2 regions of the Streptomyces sp. NPDC059957 genome follow, and region 2 is predicted to be linked to the other one. Evidence: riboswitches for the same ligand, from Rfam matches in the RefSeq annotation. Region 2 holds a riboswitch; the other holds the start of a gene.

Region 1 (14,651 bases), on a different contig from region 2:
CGTTGATACGGGGGGCGGCCATGACCAACGCATCGAGCCGCAGCACACAGACCACACCGCAGCGAAAGAACGCATCCATGTGCCAGCACAAGCCAGCATGCCCGACCGCCGACTCCGCCGACCGGGAGGCCGCGCACCCCGTGGCCGTTCACCCGGAACAGGGCTGGAGCCTGCTGTGCAACGGCGTCCTGCTGTTCGAGGACACCGGTGAGCTGCTGCCGGACGGCCAGATCATCGCCCCGCACCGCGTGCTCGCGGCGACGCAGGTGATGAAGGCGGCCTAGCCGACGACGCGAACGAAAGGGGCCGGCCCAGGAGCGAACTCCCGGACCGGCCCCTTCGTCACGTCACTTCGTCACGCCACCGGATCAGTTGTCGTACTCGTCCAGCGGCGGGCAGGAGCACACCAGGTTCCGGTCGCCGAAGGCACCGTCGATGCGGCGCACCGGCGGCCAGTACTTCTCCGCGGCCGACACCCCGCCCGGGAAGACGGCCTCGTCGCGGGTGTACGGGTGGTTCCACTCGCCGCCCAGCGCCGCCGCCGTGTGCGGGGAGTTGGCCAGCGGGTTGTCGTCCACCGGCCACTCGCCGCCCGCGACCCGCTCGATCTCGGCGCGGATGGCGATCATCGCGTCGCAGAAACGGTCGATCTCGGCGAGGTCCTCGGACTCCGTCGGCTCGATCATGAGCGTGCCGGCGACCGGGAAGGACATGGTCGGCGCGTGGAACCCGTAGTCGATCAGGCGCTTGGCGATGTCGTCGATGCTCACGCCCGTCGCCTTCGACAGGGGGCGCATGTCGATGATGCACTCGTGCGCGACCAGGTTGCCCGGGCCGGTGTAGAGCACCGGGTAGTGCGGCTCCAGGCGCTTGGCGATGTAGTTGGCGCCGAGCACCGCCACCTGGGTGGCGCGCTTGAGGCCCTCGCCGCCCATCAGGCGCACGTACGACCAGGAGATCGGCAGAATGCCCGCCGAGCCCCACGGAGCGGCCGAGATCGGGCCGACGCCCGTCTCCGGACCGGCGGTCGGCTGCAGCGGGTGGTTGGGCAGGTACGGGGCCAGGTGCGCCCGGACACCGACCGGGCCGACGCCCGGGCCGCCGCCGCCGTGCGGGATGCAGAAGGTCTTGTGCAGGTTCAGGTGCGAGACGTCGCCGCCGAAGTGACCCGGCTTGGCCAGGCCCACCAGGGCGTTGAGGTTGGCACCGTCCACGTAGACCTGGCCGCCGGCGTCGTGCACCTGGGCGCAGATGTCGGCGACGTGCTCCTCGAACACACCGTGCGTGGAGGGGTACGTGATCATCAGCACGGCGAGCTCGTCGCGGTACTGCTCGATCTTGGCGCGCAGGTCGTCCGCGTCCACCTCGCCGTCGTCGGCGGTCTTGACCACGACCACCTTCATGCCGGCCATCACGGCGCTCGCGGCGTTGGTGCCGTGCGCGGAGGACGGGATGAGACAGACGGTGCGCTGCTCGTTGCCGTTCGCCCGGTGGTAGGCGCGGACGGCCAGCAGGCCGGCGAGCTCACCCTGGGAGCCGGCGTTCGGCTGAATGGAGACCTTGTCGTAGCCGGTGACCTCGCAGAGACGTTCCTCCAGCTCGGTGATGAGCGTGAGGTACCCCTCGGCCTGCTCGACCGGGGCGAACGGGTGCAACTGGCCGAATTCCGGCCAGGTGACCGACTCCATTTCGGTGGTCGCGTTGAGCTTCATGGTGCAGGAGCCCAGCGGGATCATGCCGCGGTCCAGCGCGTAGTCCTTGTCCGAGAGCTTGCGCAGGTAGCGCAGCATCGCCGTCTCGGACCGGTGCTGGTGGAAGACCGGGTGGGTCAGGTACGCGTCCGCGCGCAGCAGCCCCTCGGGAAGCGCGTCGGCCGTGGTGGCGTCGAGCGCCTCCAGGTCGGCGGTGACCCCGAAGGCCGCCCACACCGCTTCGACGTCGGCGCGCAGGGTGGTCTCGTCACAGGCGGCGGAGACCAGGTCGGCGTCGACCTGGTAGAGGTTGACCCCGCCCTCGCGGGCCGCGGACACGACCTCGGCGGCCCGGCCCGGGACCCGCGCGGTGATGGTGTCGAAGTAGGCGCCGTGCACGACCTCGACCCCGCCGGCCGTCAGACCGGCGGCGAGCAGGGCAGCGTAGCGGTGGGTGCGGCGGGCGATCGTCCGCAGCCCGTCCGGGCCGTGGTAGACGGCGTACATGCCGGCCATGACGGCGAGGAGCACCTGCGCGGTGCAGATGTTGCTGGTGGCCTTCTCGCGGCGGATGTGCTGCTCACGGGTCTGCAGCGCCAGACGGTAGGCCTTGTTGCCGTCCGCGTCCACGGAGACGCCGACGAGGCGGCCGGGCAGCGAGCGGGCGTGCTTGGCCTGGACGGCCATGTAGCCGGCGTGCGGTCCGCCGAAGCCCATCGGGACGCCGAAGCGCTGGGTGGTGCCGACCGCGATGTCCGCGCCCAGCTCACCCGGGGAGGTCAGCAGGGTCAGGGCGAGCAGGTCCGCGGAGACGGCGACGATCGCGCCGAGCGCGTGCGCCTGCTCGATGACCGGCTTGATCTCCCGCACGGCGCCGGAGGCACCCGGGTACTGCACGAGCACGCCGTAGACGCCGCGCTCGGCGATCTCGGCCGGAATCCCCTCGGACAGGTCCGCGACGACGACCTCGATGCCGATCGGCTCGGCACGGGTCTGGATCACCGCGATGGTCTGCGGCAGCGCGTCGGCGTCGACGAGGAAGACGTTGCCCTTGGCCTTGCCCACGCGGCGGGCCAGGGTCATGGCCTCGGCGGCCGCGGTGCCCTCGTCGAGCAGGGAGGCACCGGAGGTCGGCAGGCCGGTCAGCTCGGCGACGACGGTCTGGAAGTTCAGCAGGGCCTCGAGGCGGCCCTGGGAGATCTCCGGCTGGTAGGGCGTGTACGCCGTGTACCAGGACGGGTTCTCCATGACGTTGCGCAGGATCACCGGCGGCGTGAAGGTGCCGTAGTAACCCAGCCCGATCATGGACGAGAGGACCTGGTTGCGGTCGGCGAGCTGACGCAGCTCGGCGAGCACCTCGGCCTCGGTCCGCGCCTCGGGCAGGTTCAGCGCGGCAGTGGTCTTGATCACATCCGGCACCGCGGCGGCGGTGAGCTCGTCGAGGGAGCCGTAGCCCACCTGAGCGAGCATCTTCGCCTGCGCCTCGGCATCCGGGCCGATGTGGCGCTGCTCGAAGGGGATGCCTCGCTCCAGCTGGGAGAGCGAAATGCGGTTGGCGGTCATGTACGGAGGCCTCCTGGTCGTACGACCTGCGAGGGGCACCACGGCGCGGGCACCCGGACGGCCTCCCCCTCTGTCATCACAACCTGAGAGCTTCACCGGGCCGCGCGGGGATCGCCCACGAGATCCGGCTTTCACCGTCGGTGAGGAGAGGGACCGGCACTGCGCGCCCGGTACCCACACCTGCTTTCCAGAGTGGCCTCACCACGTGCGGTACGTATGCCTGAGAGATTCCGGGGAGGATTTGCTCCTTCGGCGCCTCCGTCTCACTCACTCGGAGGACTCTCCCGCACAGGGTCAACAGCCGTCACCCAGCCTACCAGCGAGGATCTGGGCACCTCCCTCGAGTGGCCCCCTCTCCGGAAATGCACTTTTGTAGTGCTTACGGAGGATTTACGCCCAAATGGAGGGACCGGACCGTGCAGACCGACATCGATCCCCGCAGCCTGATCGGCCGCAAGGCGTTCGACCGCAATGGCACCAAGATCGGCACCGTCGACGAGGTCTACCTCGACGACGCCACGGGCGTCCCGGAATGGGCCGCCGTACGCACCGGACTCTTCAGCCGGGACGCCTTCGTCCCGCTGGAGCCCAGCGAGATGGTGGGCGACACCCTGCGCGTGCCCTTCGAACGCTCCCTCATCAAGGACGCCCCCGACTTCGGAGTCGGCCGCCACCTCTCCCCCGAACAGGAGCTGCAGCTCTACCACCACTACGGCCTGGACCTGGCCCTCCCGTCCGACTTCCAGCACGACTTCGGCCACAAATCCCCCGACACCCCCTGACCCCCACACCCGCTGCCCACCCGACCACCCACCGGCAGACAACGCGCTCCAGCCGCGCCCACGACAGCGGCGACCGCCACCCGACGCACACCGGCCCCCGGCCACCGGGCAGCGGGCAGCGGGCAGCGGGCAGCGGGCAGCGGGCAGCGGGCAGCGGGCAGCGGGCAGCGGGCAGCGGGTACTCAATGCCCTCACGGGGCAGCCGCCACCCAGCAGCGCGCGTACGCGCAGCACCCGGTGATACCCGACGGGTCGGCATTAGGCAGCGGAGATCCCGCCCCGGGCACCAGCACCAGGCAGCGGCTGGCTGCCCAGCCCCCACGCCCCTGGCCCCAGAGCTCTCGCTGCAGGGCGCAGCGGCTGGAGGCGGGCGCCGGGGACGGCACAGGGACACCGCCAACCCCGGCCCGGCGGCCCCGGCACCTCCCCACAGGCAGCGGATTGCAGGCACTCGACACCTCTCACGGCGCCCGGCCGGCCGATAGCAGGCAGCGGGGACCTTGCGAGGCAGCGGCTTGCTGCCCGGCCCCCAGGCCCCTGACCCGGGGCTCTCGCTCCGGGGGCGCGGTGGCTGAACGCGGGGCGCCGGGGACAGCACAGGGACGCCCCCGGCCCGGGCCCGGGCCCAGCAGTCCCGGCAGCGGCAGCGGCAGCGGCAGCGGCAGCGGCAGCGGCAGCGGCAGCGGCAGCGGCAGCGGCAGCGGCAGCGGCAGCGGCAGCGGCAGCGGCAAACAGTCCCCGGGCACACCCGGACACCCAGCCCGGCCCAGCCAGGCCAGGCCAGGCCAGGCCAGGCCAGGCCAGGCCAGGCCAGGCGCGGCGCGGCGCGGCGCGGCGAGACAGCGTGGCCCCGCAGCCGGCCTCACTCCAGAGCCGTCGAGCCCCCGACCCCCACGACCCGGTCCCCGACCAGCGGCATCGGATCGGACGGCTCCAGCTCGGGGTCGTCCACCAGGAACGTCCGCACCCGCCCCGGCTCGGATCCGGGCTGCTCGAACCGTACGGTCACCCGCCCGACCCCACTGCCCTGCACCCACCCGGGCCCGTACTCCGCATGCCGCACATCGCTCCCGGCCGCCCACCGCCGCTCAACCACACCGTCGACACCGCCCGCACCCCCGAGCGCCGGCGCAGCCCCCTGCCCCTGCACGGCCCCCTGCGCCGGCCCGGCGACCTCCCCCTGCCCGTGCCCAGCCCCCCGCCCCTGACCCTGCTGGGAGACCTGATCCTGCCCAGCAGCCTCAAGCTGCCCTGCCCCAGCCCCCTGGCTCTGCCCTTGGTCCAGCTCATGCCCGGCAGCCTGACTCTGCCCGGCGCCCACGTCCGGCCCCGCCCCGGCGGCGAGGGCGTCAGCGGCCCCGCCCCGGCCCTGCCCGGCACCCTCGTCCGGCCCGGGCCGGGGCCCCCGCTCGGCACCCTCGCCCAGGGCCGGCCCCGGTACCTCCGGCCCCCCGCCGGCGTCGGCAGCCTGCCGCCCCGCCCCCGCGGCAACAGCAAGGGCATCCCCCTCGCCCCCGGAAGCGGCGCCGCCGCCACCCACCTCCGCCCGCGCAGCCATCGCGTCGGCGAAGGCGAACAGGTCCTCCTGCGTGTAGTCCGCCAGCCCCGTCACCCCCACCCCCAGCAGCCGCACCCCGCCCGTGGTGTCCACGGCCTCCAGCAGCCGCGCCGCCGCCTCCCGCACCACCGCGGGGTCGTCCGTGGGCCCGCGCAGGGTCTCGGAGCGGGTCAGCGTGGAGAAGTCGTACCGCCGAACCTTGAGCACGATGGTCCGCCCCGAGTGCCCCGACCCGCGCAGCCGCTCCACGCACCGGTCGGAGAGCCGGTGCACCTCGTTGCGGATCCGCACCCGGTCGTGCAGGTCCACGTCGAAGGTGTCCTCCACCGACACGGACTTCGCATCGCGCTCGGCGACCACCGGCCTCTCGTCCACTCCGAACGCCATCCGGTACAGCCCGACCCCGTGCGAGCGCCCCACCATCCGGACCAGTTCGTCCTCGCCGGCCTCCGCCAGCTCCCCCACCGTGGTGATCCCGGCCCTCCGCAGGTGCTCCCCCGTGGCCGGCCCCACCCCGGGCAGGGTCCGTACCGACATGGGTGCGAGGTGCGCCCGCTCCGTGCCGACCTCGATCAGCAGCAGCCCGGCCGGCTTGGCTTCCTCGGAGGCGACTTTGGCGAGCATCTTGGACCCCGCGAGCCCCACCGACCCGCTCAGCCCGGTCGCGGCGGCGATGTCGGCCCTCAGCCGCTCGCCAACGGCCCGCGCGGTCTCCGCGTCGAAGGCGACGCCGCCCGCCTCGAGGTCCACGAAGGCCTCGTCCAGGCTGAGCGGCTCCACGAGGGGGGACAGCTCCCGGAGCATCGCCATGACCGTGTCGCTGACCTCGCGGTACAGGCTGAAGCGCGGAACCAGGCACGCGCCGTTCGGACAGAGCCTCCGCGCCTGGGCCATCGGCATGGCCGAATGCACACCGAACCGCCTGGCCTCGTAGGAGGCGGTGGCCACGACCCCGCGCGGCCCGAGCCCGCCGACGATGACGGCCTTGCCGCGCAGGCTCGGCTTCGACGCCTGCTCCACGGAGGCGTAGAAGGCGTCCATGTCCAGGTGCAGGATGGTCGGCGCGGCTCTCACAGCCCCGATGCTGCCCTACACCACTGACAATCGGCCCGCACCCGAGCCAGGCGAGCCGGACGGACCACCCGGCCCGTCCCCCCAGCCCTCGCGCCTTCGCGCCCGCGCTCCGCCTCAGCCCTCGCGCTCCGCCTCAGACGGCCCGGTTCCTCCGGGCGGCCAGCTCATCGGCCGGGTTGTGCCCGACCACCGTCTCGCCCGTGTCCACGCGCTCCCCGTGCAGCTGCGACAGCGCGTTCTCGACATCGCGCCAGACCACGCCCACGGCGATGCCGAAGACTCCCTGGCCGCCCTGGAGCAGGCTGACGACCTGATCCGGCGAGGTGCACTCGTACACGGTGGCGCCGTCGCTCATCAGCGTCATCCGCTCCAGGTCCGAGAAACCGCGGTCACGCAGGTGCTGCACGGCGGTGCGGATGTTCTGCAACGCCACCCCGGTGTCCAGGAAGCGCTTCACGATCTTGAGGACGACCACGTCCCGGAAGCTGTAGAGGCGCTGCGTCCCCGACCCGTAGGCGGGACGCACCGTGGGCTCCACCAGCCCGGTCCGTGCCCAGTAGTCGAGCTGCCGGTACGTGATGCCGGCCGCGGCACACGCCGTCGGCCCTCGGTATCCGACCTGCTCGGGTGCGGACTCGCCGCCCTGGGGCCCCACCGGCCCCATCGAACCGACCGGCGCGGGCTCCGGCTGACGGCGCGCGGAGTTCACCGCACCACCGTGCAGCGGGTACGGCCCACCGTCACTCCGTGCGGGGATGCCCCCGGTCATACCGTCGCCCGTGACTCTCACGCCGACCCTCCGTCCTTGACCTGCCACCTTGAAGGTAGGCAGTCACCAGGGGTGCGTCAACGATCGCCACACTCGGCACGCCGAGTGATAATCACCCTGAGAGTGGTTTCCCGTACCCCATTGCGGGGAAAGGCTACTCGAATGGGCTGAAATATCCGGGAGGACGGCGCGACCCGCGCCTCACTGCGGGCCGGTACCGAAGTCCTCTGGCGAGATCTGGTCGAGGAACTCGCGGAACTTCTCCACCTCGTCCTCCTGCTCGTCCGGGATCGCGATTCCGGCGTCGTCGAGCACGCCGTCGCTGCCGTAGATCGGCGTCCCGGTCCGCAGGGCGAGCGCTATGGCGTCGGAGGGCCGCGCGCTCACCTCGACTCCGCTGGCGAAGACCAGCTCCGCGTAGAAAACGCCCTCCCGCAGATCCGTGATGCGGACTTCGGTGAGCTCCTCGCCGATCGCTTCCAGCACGTCCTTGAAAAGGTCGTGTGTCAGCGGCCGGGCAGGGGCCATGCCCTGCTGCGCGAAGGCAATGGCGGTCGCCTCCCCTGGTCCGATCCAGATGGGGAGGTACCGGTCGCCTCCCACTTCACGCAGGAGCACGATCGGTTGGTTCGAGGGCATTTCCACCCGGACACCCACAACGTCGAGCTCGTTCACACAGCAACCCTAGGACCTGCCCGGCAGGTTTGGGTAGTCGGGCTCCCCCAAGCCTGCCCCGAAGCCCCGGCGAAGTCACCCGAAGTCGTCCCGAAAACCCCTCCGGATCAGTGCAGCCGTCAGTGCAGCCGCACGCCGAGAGCTGTTTGTACGAGGGCCTCGTGCAGCCGTACGGAGAGCCCCGCGAGCTCCTTCAGGGTGGCCTCGGCATGGGCCCTGGTCTGCGGATTGCGATGTCGGCGCAGCGGCGAGACGACCTGCTCCACCAAACCGGCCTCCCGGTCGGCGGCGGCCTTCATCGCCCGCAGGTGGCGCGGCTCCAGACCGAATCGGCCGAGATCGGCCACCAGACGGGCCACGGTGACGGCCTCGGCGTCGAAACCGCCGCCGGGCGCCTCCGCGATGAGCCCGTAGGACTCCCACTCCACGAGCTGGACCTCGTCCACCTCCGCGGCGGCGATCAGCTCGGCCCGGCCCACCCGGGCCACGGTCGGCCGCTCCCGGCCCACCTCGCCGTAGAGGGCGACGGGGCTCGAGGGGTCGACGGACTCCCCGTGCGCCGTGGGCGCCGGGATACGGATCTGCTCACCCCGCGCGAGCGCGTCGAGCTGCTCGCGGATGACCTTCAACGGAAGGTAGTGGTCGCGCTGGAGCCGCAGGACGTGGGCGAGACGCTCCACGTCGTCGGTGCTGAACTTGCGATATCCGGAAGGTGTGCGCCGGGGCTCGACGAGCCCTTCCGCCTCCAGGAAACGGATCTTCGAGATCGTGACTTCGGGGAACTCGTCACGCAGCATCGTGAGCACCGTTCCGATGCTCACCAGCCGCACGCCCGAGGAGGCGGCGGTGGCGGTGCCGCTCTTGGCGGCACCGCCTGCCGGGATACGCAGCATGGGACCTTCCCTTGAAGGGTCAGTGCCCCCGCAGGCTCGCGTAGAAGACCAGCCGGTACTTGCCGATCTGCACCTCGTCGCCGTTGTGCAGGGCGACGGAGTCGATCGGTTCACGGTTCACGTACGTGCCGTTGAGGCTGCCGACGTCGGAGACGGTGAAACCGTCGTGGCTCCTGCGGAACTCGACATGGCGCCGGGAGACGGTGACGTCGTCCAGGAAGATGTCGCTCTGCGGGTGCCGGCCGGCGGTCGTCAGCTCGCCGTCCAGGAGGAACCGGCTGCCGGAGTTGGGGCCGCGCCGCACGATCAGCAGGGCGGAACCCGGGGGCAGCGCTTCCACCGCGGCCTGGGCCTCGGGGGACAGCGAGGACGACACGTGCGTCTGTCCCGACACCTCGGCCTCGTAGGCCTCCAGGCCCGAGATCGAGATGGTGGACGTGGTCTCCGAGGCACGCTCCGGCGTCAGACCCGCCCGCAGCGGCGCCCCGCAGTTGGAGCAGAACCGGCTCGCCGCATCGCTGCGGTGCCCGCACCTGCTGCAAATCTGCTCGGCCGACATGGACGGCTCCTCGCGCCGCGGCTGCCCCGCGGAGGCATTGGTGGCATACGGGTCGGGGGCAAACCCTCCACCCGTACTTGAGGTTGATGGTTCACCGAAACCTATGCGTCCGGTACCGGCAGGGTCAACAGTCGACGCGCCGTGTGCGCCCGAAATGTCACCCGCTCCGGCGACCTCGTCGCGGAAGAGCGGCCGGTCGCCCTGCCCTTCCACGTCTCCGTGCCCCGCGCGGTGCCTCGCCGCACCGCTTTCCTCGCGGTTCTTCTTGCCGAACAACTTCTCAAACAACTTCACGGGCGATTCCCCTTGACCGAAACAGACCCGCCCGTGGGGCAGGACGAACTCCGAATGCAACACCTGCCGACCCGGACATACTTACAACGTCCGTAACCATCAGACAGTTTCCACCACGCACCGCGACTTCGGTGCGTCGACCCCCCGCAGGCATTCGCCCGCGTGAGCCGGTCTCCCGCACCTCCCGCATCACGACGATGACGACCGAGCGTAGTCAGGCTGCTTCGCAGCCCGCAAGGCATCCACAACGATCTTCGCCGGACGTGTGACGGTGACGACCGCCTGCTCCTTCTCCAGCGACTGGACGACGCCACCGGGAATGTTGAGCGCCGGCTCCAGATCCTGCGGCTTGCCGATCACCTTGAACTCATAGGGCTGTGTGATCTTCTTACCGTCGATCGCGACCCCGTCCTCCTCGTCCGAGAAGTACGAGTCCGCCACGATCCGCACCCCGTTGATCTGGATCGCCTCGGCCCCGGCCGCCCGCAGCTCCTGGAGGGTGTCCAGCAGCTTGTCCGACTGCACCTGGCCCTTGGGGTCCGTGATCTTCAGCACGATCCCCGGCCCTTGCGCGGCCACCGTACCGGCCAGGATCCCGAGTTGGCGTTCCTTCTCCACAGTCTGCTTCCGGGCCTCCTCGGCCTGGTTGGAACTGCTCTCGAGCTCCCGACGCTGGTCGTCGAGCGTCTGCTTCTCGTCCTCCAGCCGCTTGGTCCGCCCGTCGAGCTCGTCGAGGATCCGTACGAGGTCCTCCTGACGGGCTCCGCGCAGTGCGCTGGAGTCGCTGTTCGACCGTACCTGGATGGCCAGACCGAGCCCCAGGACGAACAGCAGCACCGCGACGATCAGTTGGGCACGGCTCACCCGCGGCGGCCACAGACCGGCCGCCAGCCGCTGCCGGCCGGTCTGCTCGGGCCCGCTCTCCCCGGTCCCGTTCGGCGCGTACCCGGTCGGCGCGTCTGCGCTCTCCTCCCGGCCCCGCTCCTCGGCCACGGGCCCGGCCGGCGGTTCCAGCGGAGGCTGTGCCTTCGGCCGCTGTGCCGCGGCCCCGGGGTCCTCGGGCGGGGTGTCGTTCGTACTCATCGGCCTCACGCCCGGAACACGTGCCGGCGGATGGCCGCGGCGTTGGAGAAGATGCGGATGCCGAGGACGACGACCACACCCGTGGACAGCTGCGAGCCGACCCCCAGCTTGTCGCCGAGGAAGACGATCAGCGCCGCCACGACCACGTTCGACAGGAACGACACCACGAAGACCTTGTCCACGAAGATGCCGTCCAGCATCGCGCGCAGGCCTCCGAACACCGCGTCCAGCGCCGCGACCACGGCGATCGGCAGATAAGGCTCCACCACGGCCGGCACTTCGGGCCGGACGAGAAGTCCGACCACCACTCCGACCACGAGGCCCAGTACCGCGATCACGATGCACCCTTCTGCTGCTCTGCTGCTGTAGCCGTACGTACGGTCAGGCTCGACGCGGCCGGAAGACGCACCTCGGCCTCGGACGACAAGGAGTAGCGGATGCCGTAGTTCTCCTGCAGCACGTGCAGGTACTGGCCGTCCGCGGAGTCCTGGAACGCGGTCCCGAGGCGCTTCTTGTCGCCGATCGCCAGCACTTCGTACGGCGGCACCAGCGGCCTGTTGTCGACCAGTATCGCGTCACCCGCGGCCCGGATCGCCGAGAGGGACGTCAGCCGCTGCCCGTTGATCGAGATCGCTTCCGCCCCCGACTGCCACAGCCCGTTGACGATCTTCTGCATATCGCGGTCGCGGAGCCGCCCGGTGTCCGAGAATCCGGCGCTCTCGCGCGGATTGGAGCCGTTTCCGGTCGTCGAGCCCTTCGCGTCGTCCACGGTCAGCTTGATCCCGGGCCCGTGCACCTCGGTGGCCCCGGACAGCAGCGCCACGAGCTGGCCCTGTTCGCCGCCGTGCTGCTTGAGCGCCTCGCGCTGCCGGGCGGCGACGGTGTCCCGCAGCCCCTCGATGTCCCGCTCCAGACCGTCCGCGTGCGCGTCGGCCCGCTCGACCCGGTCGATGAGTTCCTGACGCTCCTTGGCCAGCACCGGCGCGGTCGCCCGCGCCTGCGCGGCACCCAGGGTGACGACCATGGCGGCGAGCACCAGCCCGGCGGCGAGACCCAGTTTGGCCTTCAGGGTCCGCGGCAGGCCGGACGTGCCCTCGGCCTCGCGCCGGGCCGAAGCCTCCGCGTAGCCCTCGTCGAGGGAGTGGTCCATCACGTGCGTCAGCAGCGACATGGAAGCGTCCGGCCGCGCCGGAGGTGCCGAACTGCGGTTGTGGGGCGGCTGCGACATGCCGCACATCGTCGCATGTCGGCGCCGCTCCCACCGAATGCGGACGCCCGGTGGACGGGACGGGACCTTCGCCCCGCCCGCCCCACCGGACTTCCGGCCCTGCGCCGCCGCGTTCCGGCCTACGCCATCCCGTGCGGGGTACTCAGTGCCCGGCGCCGTCCACCACCGCTGCCCAGCCGTCCAGCAGCGCCTGCGCGGACTCGTCGTCGGGTCCCTCGGCCCACAGGTGGGTGACCGCCTCCGCGGGGTCCGGCAGCACCAGGGCCCACCGCCCGTCGGCCTCCACGACCCGCACCCCGTCGGTGGTGTCCACCTGCCGGTCCCCGGCCGCCTCCACGACCCGCCGCATGACGAGCCCCTTCACCGCCCACGGGGTCGGCACGTCCCGCTTGAGCACGTGCGCCCGCGGAATCCGGGCATCGATCTGGCTCAGCGTGAGCTGAGTCCGCGCCACCAGCCCGATCAACTGCACAAAGGCGGCCGACCCGTCGAAGACGCTGCTGAACTCCGGGACGATGAACCCGCCCCGCCCGTCGCCGCCGAAGATGGTGTTCTCCGCCCGGCCCACCCGGGTCAGATCGTCGGGCGAGGTCGTCGTCCACTCCACCTGGGTGCCGTGGTACGCCGCCACCTGCTCGGCGATCCGGGTCGTGGTCACGGGGAGCGCCACCTTGCCGCTGCGCTTCTCGGCAGCCACCAGGTCGAGCAGCACCAGCAGCGCCCGGTCGTCCTCGATGATCCGGCCGCGCTCGTCCACCAGGGAGATCCGCTCGCCCACCGGGTCGAAGCGCACTCCGAAGGCGGCCCGCGAGGACGCCACGATCTCGCCGAGCCGCACGAGCCCCGCACGGCGCGATTCGGCGGTCTCCGTGGGCCTGGTCTCGTCGAGCCCGGGATTGACGGTGAGCGCGTCCACCCCGAGCCGGCCCAGCAGGCTGGGCAGCACCAGCCCGGCGCTGCCGTTGGAGGCGTCCACGACCACCTTCAGCCCGGAGTCCGCGACCCCGGTGGTGTCCACGCGCCGCAGCAGCGAACCGGTGTAGGCGTCGAAGACGCTTCCCGGGAACTGCAGGTCGCCGATCTCGCCGGGGAACGCCCGGCGGTACTCCTGGCGCGCGTAGACCCGGTCGAGTTTGCGCTGCTGCTGAAGCGAGAGGTCGGCCCCCCGCTCGTCGAGGAACATGATGTCGACCGAGTCGGGCACTCCCGGCGAGGTCCGAAGCACGATCCCGCCGGCGCTGCCGCGCGCGGTCTGCTGCCGCGCCACGGGCAGCGGTACGTTCTCCAGGTCCCGGACGTTGATGGCGCTGGCCTGGAGCGCCGAGATCACGGCCCTCTTGAGCGCTCGCGCGCCTCGGGAGTGGTCGCGGGCGGTGGTGACCGTCGCGCCCTTCTTCAGGGTCGTCGCATAGGCACCGGCCAGCCGGACCACCAGCTCCGGGGTGATCTCCACATTCAGGATCCCGGTGACCCCGCGCGCGCCGAACAGATGTGCCTGCCCCCGGGACTCCCAGATGACCGAGGTGTTGACGAAGGCGCCCGCCTCGATCGTCTTGAAGGGGTAGACCCGGACGTTCCCCTGGATGATCGATTCCTCGCCGACGAGGCACTCGTCTCCGATGACGGCCCCGTCCTCGATCCGGGCGGCCCGCATGATGTCGGTGTTCTTGCCGATGACACAGCCGCGGAGGTTGCTGTGCGGCCCGATGTACACGTTGTCGTGCACGACGGCCTTGTGCAGGAACGCACCGCTCTTCACGACGACGTTCGATCCGATGACGGTGTGCTCGCGGATCTCCACGCCGGCCTCGACCTTGGCGTAGTCCCCGATGTACAGCGGTCCGCGGAGCACCGCGTCGGGGCTCACCTCGGCCCCTTCGGCGATCCACACGCCGGGGGAGATCTCGAAGCCGTCCATGTCGACCTGGACCTTGCCCTCGAGTACGTCGGCCTGGGCCTTGACGTAGCTCTCGTGGGTGCCGACGTCCTCCCAGTAGCCCTCGGCGACGTAGCCGTAGATGGGCCGGCCTTCCTTCATCAGCTGCGGGAAGACGTCGCCGGACCAGTCCACGGAGACGTCCGCGTCCACGTAGTCGAAGATCTCCGGCTCCATGACGTAGATGCCGGTGTTGATGGTGTCCGAGAACACCTGGCCCCAGGTCGGCTTCTCCAGGAAGCGCTCGACCTTGCCTTCCTCGTCCACGATGGTGATGCCGAACTCCAGCGGGTTCGGCACCCGGGTCAGGCACACGGTGACGAGCCCGCCCTTCTCCTTGTGGAAACGGATCAGGTCGGTCAGGTCGAAGTCGGTGAGCGCGTCGCCGGAGATGACGAGGAAGGTGTCGTCCTTCAGAGCCTCCTCGGCGTTCTTCACGCTGCCGGCGGTCCCGAGTGGCTTCTCCTCGTTGGCATAGGTGAGCTCCATTCCGAGCTCCTCGCCGTCACCGAAGTAGTTCCTGACGAGCGACGCCAGGAACTGCAC
Region 2 (14,651 bases):
CGGCTTGCCCAGCGTCGGGGACGGGGCGCCCGAGGTGACCTCGCCGACGACCTGGCCGTCGAAGGTCACGGAGAAGCCGGCGCGCGGAACGCGGCGGCCCTCGGCGATCAGGCCGACCAGCTTGCGCGGCGGGTTGGTCGCCGCGCGCTCGGCGGCGGCCTCCAGAGCGGCGCGGCCGACGAAGTCGCCCTCCTTCTCGAACTTCACGACCCGGCCCAGCCCCGCGTCGAACGGGGTGAGGGAGGTGGTCAGCTCGTGCCCGTACAGCGGCATGCCCGCTTCCAGGCGCAGGGTGTCGCGGCAGGACAGGCCGGCCGGGACCAGGCCGACGCCCTCGCCCGCCTTGGTCAGCGCCTGCCACAGCTCCACGGCGTGCTCGGGGGCGACGAACAGCTCGAAGCCGTCCTCGCCGGTGTAGCCGGTACGCGCGATCAGCGCGGGCACCCCGGCGACCGTGCCGGGCAGGCCGGCGTAGTACTTCAGCCCGTCCAGGTCGGCGTCGGTGAGCGAGGCGAGGATGCCGGGGGACTCCGGACCCTGCACCGCGAGCAGCGCGTACGCGTCGCGGTCGTCGCGGACCTCGGCGTCGAAGCCGGCGGCGCGCTCGGTGATCGCGTCCAGGACGACCTGGGCGTTGGAGGCGTTGGCGACGACCATGTACTCGGTCTCGCCCAGGCGGTAGACGATCAGGTCGTCGAGGATGCCGCCGTCTTCCTGGCAGATGTGCGTGTAGCGGGCACGGCCGACGCCGACGGTGGAGATGTTGCCGACCAGCGCGTAGTCCAGGACCTTGACGGCCTCCGGGCCGGTCAGGGTGATCTCGCCCATGTGGGAGAGGTCGAAGAGGCCGGCCTTGGTGCGGACGGCGTTGTGCTCGTCGCGCTCGCTCGCGTACCGCAGGGGCATGTCCCAGCCCGCGAAATCGGTCATGGTCGCACCGAGGGAACGGTGCAGCGCATCGAGGGCGGTCAGGCGGGGGGCAGTGCTCATGGGTGTGGCTCCCGGGTCCCAGGGCATGACATGACGAGGAGGAGTTCCTCCCCATCTGTCATCGGAACCTGAGAGGTTCGCCGAGAGTTCCCCGCTTCCAGGGGAAGGCCATCGACTTGCACCTTGGGTGGAACCGTCGCCGGGGCCCTGACGGGCGGTGGCGCGGCTCGCTTTTCAGATCTGCCTCATCCACGCGGTACGGGGCCTGAGAGATTCAAGGGAGGTACTTGCTCCTTCGGCGCCCGGGCACCGCCTTGCGGCGTGCCGGGACTCTCCCGCGCGGATTCAAGCGGCCGGTATGCAGTTAGGTGTCCAGATGGCGCACATCATTGCACGGCGTGCGGCTGAATGGGGGAGGGGGTCCACAAGCCGAGAGGCCCCGGAGCGGACCGGGAGCAGAACCGGAGCGGAACCGGAGTCACCGGATTACCGTCTCTTTACACTCAGGGGGACCGGGTCCAGGCGACCCGTCGCGGGGGAGGCGAGCACTGTGCGGAGATTCGGAGTACTGGCGGCGACGAGCACCGGCACCGTCGAGGGACCGGTGGCCGGGGTGCCGTCGCAGCGCGGTCTCGTACGGGATCCCGCGGCCGGCGGGACGGCGGGCGAGCCCGGAGCGGTACGGGACCTGCGCGGCGCCGAGGGCCCGCGGCGGCTCCGCTTCGCCGAGGGGGACGTCGTGGTGGTCTCCGGACTGCCCGGCGGCGGCAAGACCACGCTGATCAAGCGGGCCGCGGAGGGCGGCGGCATCGACTCCCAGGACGCCCGCGAGCGCTGGGAGCGCCGGATGCCGGCCGCCCTGCCCTACGCGGTGTACCGGCCGGCGGTCCGGATCGCGCACTACTGGGGCCTGTGGCAGGTGCTCCGCTCCGGGGCCCCGGCCGTCGTCCACGACTGCGGTACGCAGAGCTGGGTACGGGCGCTGCTGGCCTCCGCGGCCCGGCGGCGCGGCCGCGCGCTGCACATGGTGCTGCTGGACACCACCCCGGAGGAGGCCCGGGCCGGGCAGGCGGCGCGGGGCCGGGGCGTGTCGGCGTACGCCTTCGCCCGGCACCGGGGCGCGGTGGCCCGGCTGCTGCGCGAGGCCGAGGCGGGCCACCCGCCGGCCGGCTGCGCGTCGGTGACCCTGCTGGACCGCCCGGCGGCGTCCCGGCTGACGTCGATCGGCTTCCACTAGCGGAGGCCTCTGGCGGGGGCGGCCTCCGGCACGGGCGGCCCCCCGTCGGGGTGTCGCAGGCGCCCGTTAATCTCTGGGCGAGACCAAGGGCAAGCGAGCGGAGACGTACATGTGGCCGGGTAACGAGCTGGAGCAGGTGCTCGGGGCGGCGCTCGGACAGGAGAACGCCGGGGGGCGGATCCTCGAGGTCCTCGGGCGGAGCCACCTGTGGATCCCGCTGCCCGGCGGGGTGAACAGTCTGAGCCTGCCCACCATGGAGATCGACGGCGCCGCGTACGTGCCCGTCTACAGCTCCGAGGAGCAGTTCCGCGCCTGCGCCGGACCCGCCATGGACTTCGCCGTCGCCCCCGCCGTGGACTTCGCCCGCGGCCTGCCCCCGCAGCTCGGCCTCGCGGTGAACCCCGAGGGCTCCGTCGGCGTGCCCCTGCCCCCGCCTGCCGTCGCGGAGCTCTGCCGCACCGGCCACGGCCCGCTCGACGGCCCCGCCACCGGCGGCCGGGTCCGGCTCTTCGAGCCCGACTGGCAGGAGGATCCGGTCGAGTTCCTGACCGCCGCCGCGGAGGAGTTCCGGGCCACCGGAGTCGTCGCCTCCGCGCACCGCTGCCTCGCCAGCGTGGAGGGCGACTCTCCGGAGCTCTACATCGGAGTCCATCTGGTGGGATGGGAGCCCGGCATGCGAAACGCCCCGATGGAGGCGCTGGGCCGCGCCCTGACCCGCGTACCACCGCCCTGGCCGGTGCAGTTGATCCTGCTCGACGCCGCGGAAGACCCGGTCGTCGACTTCATCACCACGCGCGTACGCCCCTTCTACCTGCCGTAGTGACGCTTAAGCTGGTGGCCGACACGCGTGGACGACGGGCGGACGAACAGACGAAGAGGGGTACCGGGTGAGTGCGTCAGGCACGGCCGCGGTCGGGCAGGTCGAGCACATGCTGCGCCAGGTGACTCCCGGGCGCTACGAGAGCTACGAGTCCCTCCTGCACGCCCTGGCCGAGGGACGGCTGTGGATGCTCCTCTGGCAGGGGCAACCCGGCTCCCCCGAGGCCCAGTACGGCGGCATGGAGGTCGAGGGCCTCGGGTACGCGCCCTGCGTGACCTCCCCGCAGGAGCTGGCCGCCAGCGGCTGGAACCGCGGGTACGAGGTGGTCACCGGCCGGGACATCGCCCGAGCCCTCTACCCCGACCGCTGGGGGCTGTGGCTCAATCCGCACGCCCAGGGCGGCGGCGTCGGCATTCCCTGGGCCGACCTGCGCCGGATCGCCACCGGGCTGGACCGGATGCCCGCCGGCCCGCTGCGGCTGTCCGAGCCCGCCATCGAGCTGCCGCAGTTCTACGGGCTGCTCACGCAGCACGCGCACCGCACGCCCGCCGTCCGCTCGCTGCGCCGCGCCTGGGTGCAGCCCGCGCTGGGCTCCCCGTACCTCGCCGTCGGGCTCGACCTGTACGACGCCTCCGCGCACGCGCTGGAGTCGGTGCGGGAGATGATGCGCCAGTCGGTCGGAGCGGTCCCCGAGGGGGTGCCCGTCTGCACGGTCGCACTGGCGGACGAACACGATCCGGTGGCGATGTGGCTGCGCGCGAGGACCCGTCCCTTCTACGACCGCGAGGGACAGGCGCCCGCCTACTGAGACGTCCCGCCGGGACGTCCCGCTCGTTGAGACATAGGGGCCAAGACGCCCGAGGCCGCACGGAACACTCGTTCCGTGCGGCCTTTGCGTTGTCCTGATTTCGACGTTGATGTACGCCCAATAGGCATGCTCGTAGGCCGAGTTGGGTGCCATGTCCGATTTCCTGCCGAACGGCACGTCTTGCTCCGCTGAGACGACAGTGAAGTCCGGATAACGGGAACTCGACCCTCAGATCACGGTTGCGCATCCATTCACCTGCGGGTCTGGCGGGTGATCGAGCGCCCGATGAAGACTCCCCACCCAAGAGCGGGTCAGTCCTCCAAGGACTGTCCCGCCGCAGGAAATTCGCGCACCAGCTACCTCGCACTCCGAGCGCCACTCCGCACCAACGCCGCCACAGCGGCGGGCATGGGCCGGCCCACCCGTCGGCCGAGAGGGGTCCCCACCACGATGACGGCACCACTGCACGACATGAGCGCGGAGACACCCGCACCCGTGTCCGTAGCCGACGTCCCCGCCAAGGCCATCGAAGGCCGTTCTCCCGGCCGCATCGCCTGGATGCGGCTCAAGCGCGACAAGGTCGCGCTGACCGGCGGTTTCGTCGTGCTCCTGCTGATCCTCGTCGCACTCTTCGCGCCGCTGATCGTCAGCGCGTTCGGCCACCCCCCGGAGGAACTGCACGAAGACCTGCTGGACCCGCTGCTGGGCCTGCCGGCAGGCGACTACGGCGGCATCAGCAGCGACTTCCTGCTGGGCGTCGAGCCGGTCAACGGCCGCGACGTGTTCAGCCGCATCGTCTACGGCGCCCGCATCTCGCTGCTGGTCGCCTTCCTGTCCGCCTTCGTGGCGGTCTCGCTGGGCACCTTCTTCGGCATCGTCGCCGGCTACTTCGGCGGCTGGGTCGACGCGGCCATCAGCCGGGTCATGGACCTGCTGCTCGCCTTCCCGCAGCTGCTCTTCATCATCGCGCTGGTCTCGGTCATCCCGGCCAAGCTCTGGGGCTTCGAGGGATCGGGCCTGCGGATCGCCGTACTGGTCCTGGTGATCGGCTTCTTCGGCTGGCCCTACATCGGCCGCATCGTCCGCGGACAGACCCTGTCGCTGCGCGAGCGGGAGTACGTCGAAGCGGCGCGGAGCCTGGGCGCGGGACGGCTGTACATCCTCTTCCGCGAGCTGCTCCCGAACCTGGTCGCGCCGATCACCGTCTACGCGACGCTGATGATCCCCACCAACGTGCTGACCGAGGCCGCGCTCAGCTTCCTGGGCGTCGGCGTCAAGCCGCCCACGCCGTCCTGGGGCGAGACCCTTTCGACGGCCGTGCGGACCTATGAGGACGACCCGCTCTTCATGATCTTCCCCGGCATGGCGATCTTCATCACCGTGCTGGCCTTCAACCTCTTCGGCGACGGCGTCCGCGACGCACTCGACCCGAAGGGCTCCCGCTAGCCGTCCCCGCAGGTCATCCCGCAGGGCACCCCGTAGGTCAGAACCGCAGGGCACACCGGAACCCGGCTTCGTACCGGAATCACAACGGAGGGTTGCGAGCATCGTGACTACCCATCGCATGTCCAAGCGCAGGCTCGTCGCCGGCACGGCCGTCGTGCTCGCGACGATGCTGTCCGCGACCGCCTGTGGCGGCGACGACGGCAAGACCAAGGACGAGAAGCCGGCAGCGGCGGGCGGCTTCAACGCCGCCATCGGCAAGGTCGCCAACGCTTCCACCAAGCCGGGCGGCGAGCTGAAGTTCGTTGGCACGCAGGAAGCCGACTCGTGGGACCCGCAGCGCGGCTACTACGGCTTCATGTGGGACTTCTCCCGCTACTACACCCGCCAGCTCGTCAGCTTCAAGGCGGAGCCGGGCTCCAAGAGCACCGAGCTCGTCCCCGACCTGGCCACCGCGAACGCGGAGATCGGCGACGGCGGCAAGACCTACAAGTACACCCTCAAGGACAACGTGACCTGGGAGGACGGCACCCCCGTCACCGCCCAGGACATCAAGTACGGCATCGAGCGCACCTGGGCCCAGGACGTCATCTCCGGCGGCCCGGTCTACCTGCAGCAGGTCCTCGACCCGAAGCTCGAGTACAAGGGCCCCTACAAGGACACCGCCCCGGACAAGCTCGGCCTCAAGGCGATCGAGACCCCGGACGCGAAGACCATCATCTTCAAGCTGCCGCAGCCCAACGGTGACTTCGAGCAGATGCTGGCCATGCCGGCCGCCAGCCCGGTCAAGCAGGACAAGGACACCGCGGCCAAGTACGGCCTCAAGCCCTTCTCCAACGGCCCGTACAAGATCGACTCGTACGAGCCCAACAAGAGCATGAAGCTCTCGCGCAACACCAACTGGAAGCCCGAGTCGGACACCATCCGCAAGGCGCTCCCGGACTCCATCTCGGTCACGTTCATGGCGAACGCGGACGACATGGACAAGCGCCTGATGAACGGCGAGTTCGACCTGGACATCAACGCGACCGGCATCGGCCAGGCGGCCCGCGCCACCGCGCTGAAGGACCACAAGGACAACCTGGACAACGGCCAGACCGGCTTCATCCGGTACGCCGTGATGCCGCAGACCGTCGCGCCGTTCGACAACATCGAGTGCCGCAAGGCCGTCATCTACGCGGCCGACAAGAAGTCCCTGCAGACCGCCCGCGGCGGCCCGCAGGCCGGTGGCGACATCGCCCCCAACATGCTTCCGCTGGGCATCAAGGGCGCCGACGGCAAGTACGACCCGTACGAGGTCCTGAAGAACGACGGCAAGCCGAACGTCGACAAGGCCAAGGCCGCCCTCAAGGCCTGTGGCAAGGAGACCGGCTTCAAGACCACCATCGCGGTCCGCAACAACAAGCCGGTCGAGGTCGCCACGGCCGTCTCCCTGCAGAACGCCCTGAAGCAGGTCGGCATCGAGGCCGACATCGACCAGTTCGACGGCGCCCAGACCTCCGGCATCATCGGTTCGCCGAAGGTCGTCAAGGAGAAGGGCTACGGCATCATCATCATGGGCTGGGGCGCCGACTTCCCGACCGGTCAGGGCTTCTCCCAGCCGCTGGTCGACGGCCGCTTCATCCTGCAGAGCGGTAACAACAACTTCTCCGAGCTGAACGACCCGGCCATCAACGGCCTGTTCGACCAGGCCATCGCGGAGACCGACCCGGTCAAGGCCGGCGACATCTACAAGCAGATGAACCAGAAGGTCTCCGAGGCCGCGGTCTACCTGCCCTTCGTCTACGACAAGACGATCTCTTGGCGCAGCAGCCGTCTGAAGAACGTCTACACCTCCGACGCGTACAACGGCCGGTACGACTACGCCTCGCTCGGCGTCCAGTAAACAAACCGTCCGATTCAGTTCCAGTGCCACACCCGCTAGGCACGAAGGGCAGGTGATGGCCGCGGTGGCGGCTTGGGGGCGCTCTCCAGAAGAGGGCGCCCCCGGGCCGCAGCCAGGCCGAGCGCAGTGCTTGCATATCTCATCCGGCGGATCTTCGCCGTCATCGTCATGCTGTTGGTCATCTCGCTGGTGACCTTCGGAATCTTCTTCCTCTTCCCGAAGCTGGTCGGGACGGACCCTGCCCTGTACTTCGTGGGCAAGCAGTCCGACCCCGCCGCCATCGAGGGCATCCGGCAGAAGATGGGTCTCGACGACCCGATCCTCGTCCAGTTCGGCAAGTTCGTCGTCGGGCTGGTGGCGGGTCGTACGTATGCCAACGGCAACGACGTCACGCACTGCGCCGCGCCCTGCTTCGGCTACTCCTTCAAGAGCGAGCAGGAGGTGTGGCCGCTGCTGACCGACTGGCTGCCCGTCACCCTCTCGCTCGCCGCCGGCGCCGTCGTGCTCTGGGTGATCGGCGGTGTCGCCGCAGGCGTCATCTCCGCCCTCAAGCGCGGTACGGTGCTGGACCGTTCGGCGATGGGCCTCGCCCTCGCCGGCGTCTCCCTCCCGATCTACTTCACCGGCATGCTCGCCATCGCCTTCTTCTCCGACCAGCTCGGCTGGTTCGGACGGCCGGAGAAGACCTTCGCCGAGGACCCGGGCACCTGGTTCAACGGCATGGTCCTGCCGTGGATCTCGCTCGCCTTCCTCTACGCGGCGATGTACGCGCGGCTCACCCGCGCGACCATGCTCGAAGTGCTCAACGAGGACTACATCCGCACCGCGCGCGCCAAGGGGCTGACGGAACCCGTCGTCATCGGCAAGCACGCGATGCGCTCGACCATGACGCCGATCCTGACCGTCCTGGGTCTCGACCTGGGCGCACTGATGGGCGGCGCGGTCCTCACCGAGTACACCTTCTCGCTGCACGGCCTCGGCTACAGCGCCGTCCGCGCCATCAGCGAGCACGACCTGCCGGTCATTCTCGGCATCACCCTGATCTCCGCCTTCTTCGTCGTCGCGGCCAACCTCGTCGTCGACCTCTTGTACGCGGTGATCGACCCCCGAGTGAGGCTGTCATGACCGATTCGACGACGCCCGCCGTGACGGGCGCACTGAACGAGCCCGTCGCTTCCGGCGCGCCCGGTACCGCGTTCCTCGACGTACGCGACCTCAAGGTGCACTTCCCCACGGAAGACGGCCTGGTCAAGTCCGTGGACGGACTCTCCTTCACGCTGGAGAAGGGCAAGACCCTCGGCATCGTCGGCGAGTCCGGCTCCGGCAAGTCGGTGACCTCGCTGGGCATCATGGGCCTGCACCGGGTCGGGCAGTACGGCCGCCAGCGGGCCCGGATCTCCGGCGAGATCTGGCTCGACGGCAAGGAACTGCTGTCCAGCCCCGAGGACGAGGTCCGCAAGCTGCGCGGCCGGGAGATCGCGATGATCTTCCAGGACCCGCTGTCGGCGATGCACCCCTACTTCACCGTGGGCAAGCAGATCGCCGAGGCCTACCGGGTCCACAACAAGGCCGACAAGAAGGCCGCCCGCAAGCGGGCCGTCGACCTGCTGGACCGCGTGGGCATCCCCGAGCCGCACAAGCGGGTCGACAGCTACCCGCACGAGTTCTCCGGCGGCATGCGCCAGCGCGCGATGATCGCGATGGCGCTGGTCAACAACCCCGAACTGCTCATCGCGGACGAGCCCACCACCGCCCTCGACGTCACCGTCCAGGCGCAGATCCTCGACCTGATCCGGGACCTGCAGAAGGAGTTCGGCTCCGCGGTCATCATGATCACGCACGACCTCGGCGTGGTCGCCGAGATGGCCGACGACCTCCTCGTGATGTACGGCGGCCGGTGCGTGGAGCGGGGCAGCGCGGAGAAGGTGTTCTACGAACCCCGGCACCCGTACACCTGGGGCCTGCTCGGATCGATGCCGCGCATCGACCGGGAGCAGACCGAGCGCCTCATCCCGGTCAAGGGCTCGCCGCCCAGCCTGATCAACATCCCGAGCGGCTGCGCCTTCAACCCCCGGTGCCCGTACGCCGACCTGCCCAAGGACGACGTCACGCGGACCGTACGGCCCGAGCTGGCCCTGGTCGACCGCTCCGCCGAGGGCGCCGGCCGGCACTGGGCCGCCTGTCACCTCTCCCCGGAGCAGCGGGACCGGATCTGGACCGAAGAGATTGCGCCGAAGCTGTGACCGACATGAGCAAGAGTGAGACGGCCGTCGTCCCGGCCCAGGCGGTGGCCTCCCCGGAGCCGCTGCTCAGGGTGAGCGGACTGGTCAAGCACTTCCCCATCTCCAAGGGGCTGCTGCGCCGCCAGGTCGGGGCCGTGAAGGCCGTCGACGGCATCGACTTCGAGGTCTACCCCGGTGAGACCCTCGGCATCGTCGGCGAGTCCGGCTGCGGCAAGTCGACCATGGGCCGGCTGATCACCCGGCTGCTCGAACCGACCGGCGGAAAGATCGAGTTCGAGGGCAAGGACATCACGCACCTGAGCGTGTCCGGCATGCGCCCGATGCGCCGCGACGTGCAGATGATCTTCCAGGACCCCTACGGCTCGCTGAACCCGCGCCACACGGTGGGCACCATCGTCAGCGCCCCGTTCAAGCTCCAGGGCGTCGAGCCGGAGGGCGGCCTCAAGGCGGAGGTGCAGCGCCTCCTCTCCCTGGTGGGCCTCAACCCGGAGCACTACAACCGCTACCCGCACGAGTTCTCCGGCGGCCAGCGCCAGCGCATCGGCATCGCGCGCGCACTGGCCCTGAAGCCGAAGCTGGTCGTGGCCGACGAGCCGGTCTCCGCCCTGGACGTCTCCATCCAGGCCCAGGTGGTCAACCTTCTGGACGACCTCCAGGAGGAGCTCGGCCTCACGTACGTGATCATCGCGCACGACCTGTCGGTCATCCGGCACGTCTCGGACCGGATCGCGGTCATGTACCTCGGCAAGATCGTCGAGCTCGCGGACAACAAGTCCCTGTACACGGCGCCCATGCACCCGTACACCACGGCTCTGATGTCGGCCGTCCCGGTGCCGGACCCGCGCCGGCGCGGAGTCAAGAGCGGCCGCATCCTGCTCAAGGGGGACGTGCCCTCGCCGATCTCGCCGCCGAGCGGCTGCCGCTTCCACACCCGGTGCTGGAAGGCGACCCAGATCTGCGCCACGCAGGAGCCCCCGCTCATCGCGCTGAAGACCGGCCACCAGGTGGCCTGCCACCACCCGGAGAACGCCCCCGACCAGGCCCCGGGCGACCCGGCCCTGCCGGGCGCGGCGGACGCCGTGACCGGTCCGACGGTCTGACGGTCTGACGGACGACCCGGCGGAGCCGCGAACGGCTCCGCCGGGCAAAGCCGGCTCCGCCGGTGCCCGCCCACGGCGTCCTGGCACACATGCGGCCCGTGCCGGCCGACTGTTCGCGGCGCCGCCGGGCAAAATCAGCCCCGCCGGCGTGTGAGGCGCGGGGGTTCGGGGGGCGGAGCCCCTGACGGCGGCGCCGCACCCGGCCACGGTCCGCAGCACCACGGGTGCGGTCCCGACCTGGCAGGGCCTGCCGCCAGGTCCGCAGCACCACGGGTGCAGTCCCGACCTGGCAGGGCCTGCCGCCCCCCTCGGAGCCGGGGCCGCGCCCCACCCGTTCCGGCCCGCCGCCGGGCGACCGGCAGAATGAAGCCGTGATCCACGATCTCTTCCCGCCCGGAGTCCAGCACACCCTGGACCTCATGGGCATCTTCGTCTTCGCCACGGCCGGCGCCCTGCTCGCCGTACGCAAGAACTTCGACGTCTTCGGCATCGTCGTCCTCGCGCTCGTCACCGCCCTCGGCGGCGGCCTGTTCCGCGACATCGTCATCGGCGCCACCCCCGCCGCGGCCTTCAGCGACCTCGGATTCTTCGTCACGCCGCTGGTCGCCGCCGCGCTCGTCTTCTTCCTGCACCCCGAGGTCCAGCGCATCAACCGCGCCATCAACGTCTTCGACGCGGCCGGCCTCGGGCTGTTCTGCGTGACGGGCACGACCAAGGCGTACGAGTACGGCCTGGGCCTCACCGCGTCCGCCGCGCTGGGCCTCGCGACCGCCGTCGGCGGGGGCGTGCTGCGCGACGTCCTCGTCAACGAGGTGCCCTCGCTGCTGCGCGACCGCGAGATGTACGCCGTGCCGGCCGTCATCGGCGCCTCGATGGTGGCGCTCTTCATCAGCTTCGACCACCTGAACGCCATCACGACGGGCCTGGCGATCGTCACCACCTTCGTGCTGCGGCTGCTGGCCATCCGCTACCACTGGCGGGCGCCCCTCGCGTGGAACCGCCGCTCCTCGGTGGCGGAGGAGCCGTAGCCGCGCCGAGCCGCGCAGCCGTCGTAGCGGGCGCCACACCCAGCAAAGCTACCGCTTAGTAGGGGTCGGGTGTACGGTCGTTCCATGTCACACGCAGCTGCCAAGGCGTCCATCGGAGACAGCGAGTTCGACCGCGACACCACCGTCACCGCCCGCGCGGGCGAGCCCGGGGTGTACGACGCGAACCTCTCCGCCGGGTGGACGATCATCACCGCCGTCAACGGCGGCTACCTCCTGGCCCTCGTCGGCCGCGCCCTGTCGTCGGCCCTGCCGCACACGGACCCCCTCACGGTCTCCGCGCACTACCTGACCGCTTCGGTTCCCGGCCCCGCCGTGATCCGCACCGAGGTCGTACGGGTCGGCCGCACGCTCTCCACCGGACAGGCCTCCCTGTTCCAGTTCGACGAGAGCGGCGCCGAGATCGAGCGGATCCGCGTCCTGGCCTCCTACGGGGACCTCGCGGCGCTCCCGGACTCCGTCCACACCACGGCCCTCCCGCCCGTCATCCCCGCCTACGGGGACTGCCTCGGCCCCGAGGCCGGCCCGGCCCCGATCCCCGGCAGCTCGGCGATCGTGGACCGGCTCCGGCTGCGCCTGGACCCGGCGACCGCCGGCTGGGCCGTCGGACAGCCCTCGGGCAAGGGCGAGATGCGCGCCTGGTTCGAGCTCGCGGACGGCCGCGACGCGGACCCCTTCTCCCTGCTCCTCGCGGTGGACGCGCTCCCGCCGACCTCCTTCGACCTCGGCCTGCTCGGCTGGACCCCCACGGTGGAACTCACCACCCACGTCCGCCACCGTCCTGCGCCCGGTCCGCTCCGGGTGTCGATCACCACGCGGAACCTGGCGGGCGGCTTCCTGGAGGAGGACGCCGAGGTCTGGGACTCGGCGGACCGCCTCGTGGCCCAGTCCCGCCAACTGGCACGGGCTCCGCGCGTCTCCTCTTGACGCGCCGCTCGCCCGGCTCGGCCCTGGCGGGCCACTCCTTCTTGACGCGCCGCTCGCGCGGCTCGGCCCTGGCGGGCCTCCCCGGCTTCGCGCCGCTGCGCCGGACTCCGTCCGGCGGTGGCGGGTCGGTGCTGCGACCACTGCCGTCCCGGCGGGGGCCGGTGGGCGGGTGCGGGTGGTCCGGCCCTGCGGGGCGAGGTCCCCTACCCGCCCTTCGCCCGTTCCCCGGGCTCTGCCCGGACCCGGTCTGCTGCGGCACATCCAGCCTCGCCGGCGGTTCGGGCGCGGGGTCCGCCGGAGCCCCAGGGCCTCCGGCGCAGTCCGGGGCCCGACGGGTCAGGGCGGAACCCTGGGAACGGTGGAAGGGCGGGTGGGGACTCAGCCCGCGAAGTGGGACACCGGCGGGCCGGGCCCCGCGCACGCTGCCCCGGCACGGGCTGGGCCCGGTCCGAAGGGTGGATCGGCGCGAGGCCGGAGGCTCCGTCAGCGGGCTGTAGGGCCCCGGCGGGGTATCGGGGGTGTGGCGGACTCGTAGAATCGGGGGATCATGGCCTACCTCGACCACGCCGCCACCACCCCGATGCTGCCGGAGGCCGCTGCGGCGATGACCGCGCAGTTCGCCGTCACGGGCAACGCGTCCTCCCTGCACGCCGCCGGCCGCCGCGCCCGCCGCACCGTCGAGGAGGCCCGCGAGGCCCTCGCCGACGCACTCGGGGCCCGTCCGAGCGAGGTGGTCTTCACCGCCGGCGGCACGGAGGCCGACAACCTCGCCGTCAAGGGGCTCTACTGGGCCCGCCGCGACGCAGATCCCGCCCGGACCCGTGTCCTCGCCAGCCCCGTGGAGCACCACGCCGTCCTCGACGCCGTGCACTGGCTCGCCGAGCACGAAGGGGCGCAGGTCGAGTACCTGCCCGTGGACCGCTACGGGCGCGTGCACCCCGATGCCTTCCGCGAGGCGATCGAGCGCAACCCCGAGGACGTCGCCCTCGCCACCGTCATGTGGGCCAACAACGAGATCGGCACGGTCATGCCGATCGCCGAACTGGCCGCCGTCGCAAGCGAGTCCGGCGTCCCGCTGCACTCCGACGCGGTTCAGGCCTTCGGCCAGCTCGACGTCCGCTTCGGCGACAGCGGGCTCGCCGCCATGACCGTGAGCGGCCACAAGGTCGGCGGACCGTACGGGATCGGCGCGCTGCTGCTCGGCCGCGACCAGAGCCCCGTACCCGTCCTGCACGGCGGCGGCCAGGAGCGGCACGTCCGCTCCGGCACCCTCGACGTCCCGGCCATCGCCGCCTTCGCGGTGGCCGCCGTCCTCGCCGCCGAGCGGCGCGAACGGTTCGCCACCGAGATCGGCGCCCTGCGCGACCGGCTCGTCGCCGCCGTGCTCCGCGAGGTCCCCGACGCGGTCCTGGGCGGCGACCCGGACGGCCGGCTCCCCGCCAACGCCCACTTCAGCTTCCCCGGCTGCGAGGGGGACTCCCTGCTGCTCCTGCTCGACGCCCAGGGCATCGAGTGCTCCACCGGCTCCGCCTGCACGGCCGGCGTGGCCCAGCCCAGCCACGTGCTGCTGGCCACCGGCACCGACCCGCGCCTGGCCCGGGGGACCCTGCGCTTCTCCCTCGGCCACACCTCCACGCAGGCGGACGTGGACGCGGTCGCCGCCGCCATCGGCCCGGCCGTGGCCCGCGCCCGCACGGCGGGGCTGAGCTAGGCCTAGGCCGCCTTGGCGGCCGCTGCGCCGGCCTCGTTGACCATGCGGAGGTAGCGGTCCCAGTCCCAGTGGCGGCCGGGGTCCGTGTGGTCGGCTCCCGGCACCTCGGAGTGCCCCACGAAGTGCCCCCGGTCGGCGGGTATCCCGTACCGCTTGCAGACGTCGGCGGCGAGCCGCGCCGAAGCCCCGTACATCGCGTCCGTGAAGTCCTTCGGCCGGTCCACGAAGCCGACGTGCTCGATGCCGATGCTGCGCTCGTTCATGGAGCGGTTGCCCGAGTGGAAGGCGACGTCGAGCTCGCGCACCATCTGCTCGATGTGGCCGTCCTGGCCGACGATGTAGTGCGCCGACGCCCGGTGGAACGGATTCCTGAAGGCGTCCACCGAGGACTTGAAGCCGCCCTGCGTGACATGCACCACGATCCGGTCCACCCGGTAGTCCGCGGGCCGGTCCGCCAGCCGCCAGTTCGCCGGAGAGGCGGCCGTCCAGGAAGCCCCCGCG

What was found. A riboswitch is a leader RNA that binds a small molecule or an ion and turns the genes downstream of it on or off. The one in region 2 is predicted to bind glycine.
Region 1: another riboswitch for glycine. It lies ahead of gcvP (aminomethyl-transferring glycine dehydrogenase); the one in region 2 lies ahead of gcvT (glycine cleavage system aminomethyltransferase GcvT).

The regions. Positions count from the first base shown of each region.
Region 1 is NZ_JBHWMB010000038.1:1,011-15,661, reverse strand. Features, by position in the region: gene ACFWBW_RS24445 (DUF5999 family protein) at 78-284, shown strand; gene gcvP (aminomethyl-transferring glycine dehydrogenase) at 369-3,254, opposite strand; glycine riboswitch at 3,453-3,551, opposite strand; gene ACFWBW_RS24435 (PRC-barrel domain-containing protein) at 3,671-4,036, shown strand; gene ACFWBW_RS24430 (DNA polymerase IV) at 4,899-6,668, opposite strand; gene ACFWBW_RS24425 (MerR family transcriptional regulator) at 6,802-7,458, opposite strand; gene ACFWBW_RS24420 (bifunctional nuclease family protein) at 7,639-8,112, opposite strand; gene ACFWBW_RS24415 (MerR family transcriptional regulator) at 8,232-9,005, opposite strand; gene ACFWBW_RS24410 (FHA domain-containing protein) at 9,025-9,564, opposite strand; gene ACFWBW_RS24405 (DUF881 domain-containing protein) at 10,048-10,941, opposite strand; gene ACFWBW_RS24400 (small basic family protein) at 10,947-11,279, opposite strand; gene ACFWBW_RS24395 (DUF881 domain-containing protein) at 11,276-12,178, opposite strand; gene ACFWBW_RS24390 (sugar phosphate nucleotidyltransferase) at 12,312-14,651, opposite strand, start outside.
Region 2 is NZ_JBHWMB010000082.1:6,040-20,690, forward strand. Features, by position in the region: gene gcvT (glycine cleavage system aminomethyltransferase GcvT) at 1-990, opposite strand, end outside; glycine riboswitch at 1,175-1,278, opposite strand; gene ACFWBW_RS35330 (AAA family ATPase) at 1,481-2,167, shown strand; gene ACFWBW_RS35335 (enhanced serine sensitivity protein SseB) at 2,277-2,987, shown strand; gene ACFWBW_RS35340 (enhanced serine sensitivity protein SseB C-terminal domain-containing protein) at 3,055-3,795, shown strand; gene ACFWBW_RS35345 (ABC transporter permease) at 4,246-5,241, shown strand; gene ACFWBW_RS35350 (ABC transporter substrate-binding protein) at 5,345-7,123, shown strand; gene ACFWBW_RS35355 (ABC transporter permease) at 7,250-8,248, shown strand; gene ACFWBW_RS35360 (ABC transporter ATP-binding protein) at 8,245-9,366, shown strand; gene ACFWBW_RS35365 (ABC transporter ATP-binding protein) at 9,372-10,466, shown strand; gene ACFWBW_RS35370 (trimeric intracellular cation channel family protein) at 10,886-11,494, shown strand; gene ACFWBW_RS35375 (thioesterase family protein) at 11,579-12,439, shown strand; gene ACFWBW_RS35380 (cysteine desulfurase family protein) at 12,987-14,150, shown strand; gene ACFWBW_RS35385 (N-acetylmuramoyl-L-alanine amidase) at 14,153-14,651, opposite strand, start outside.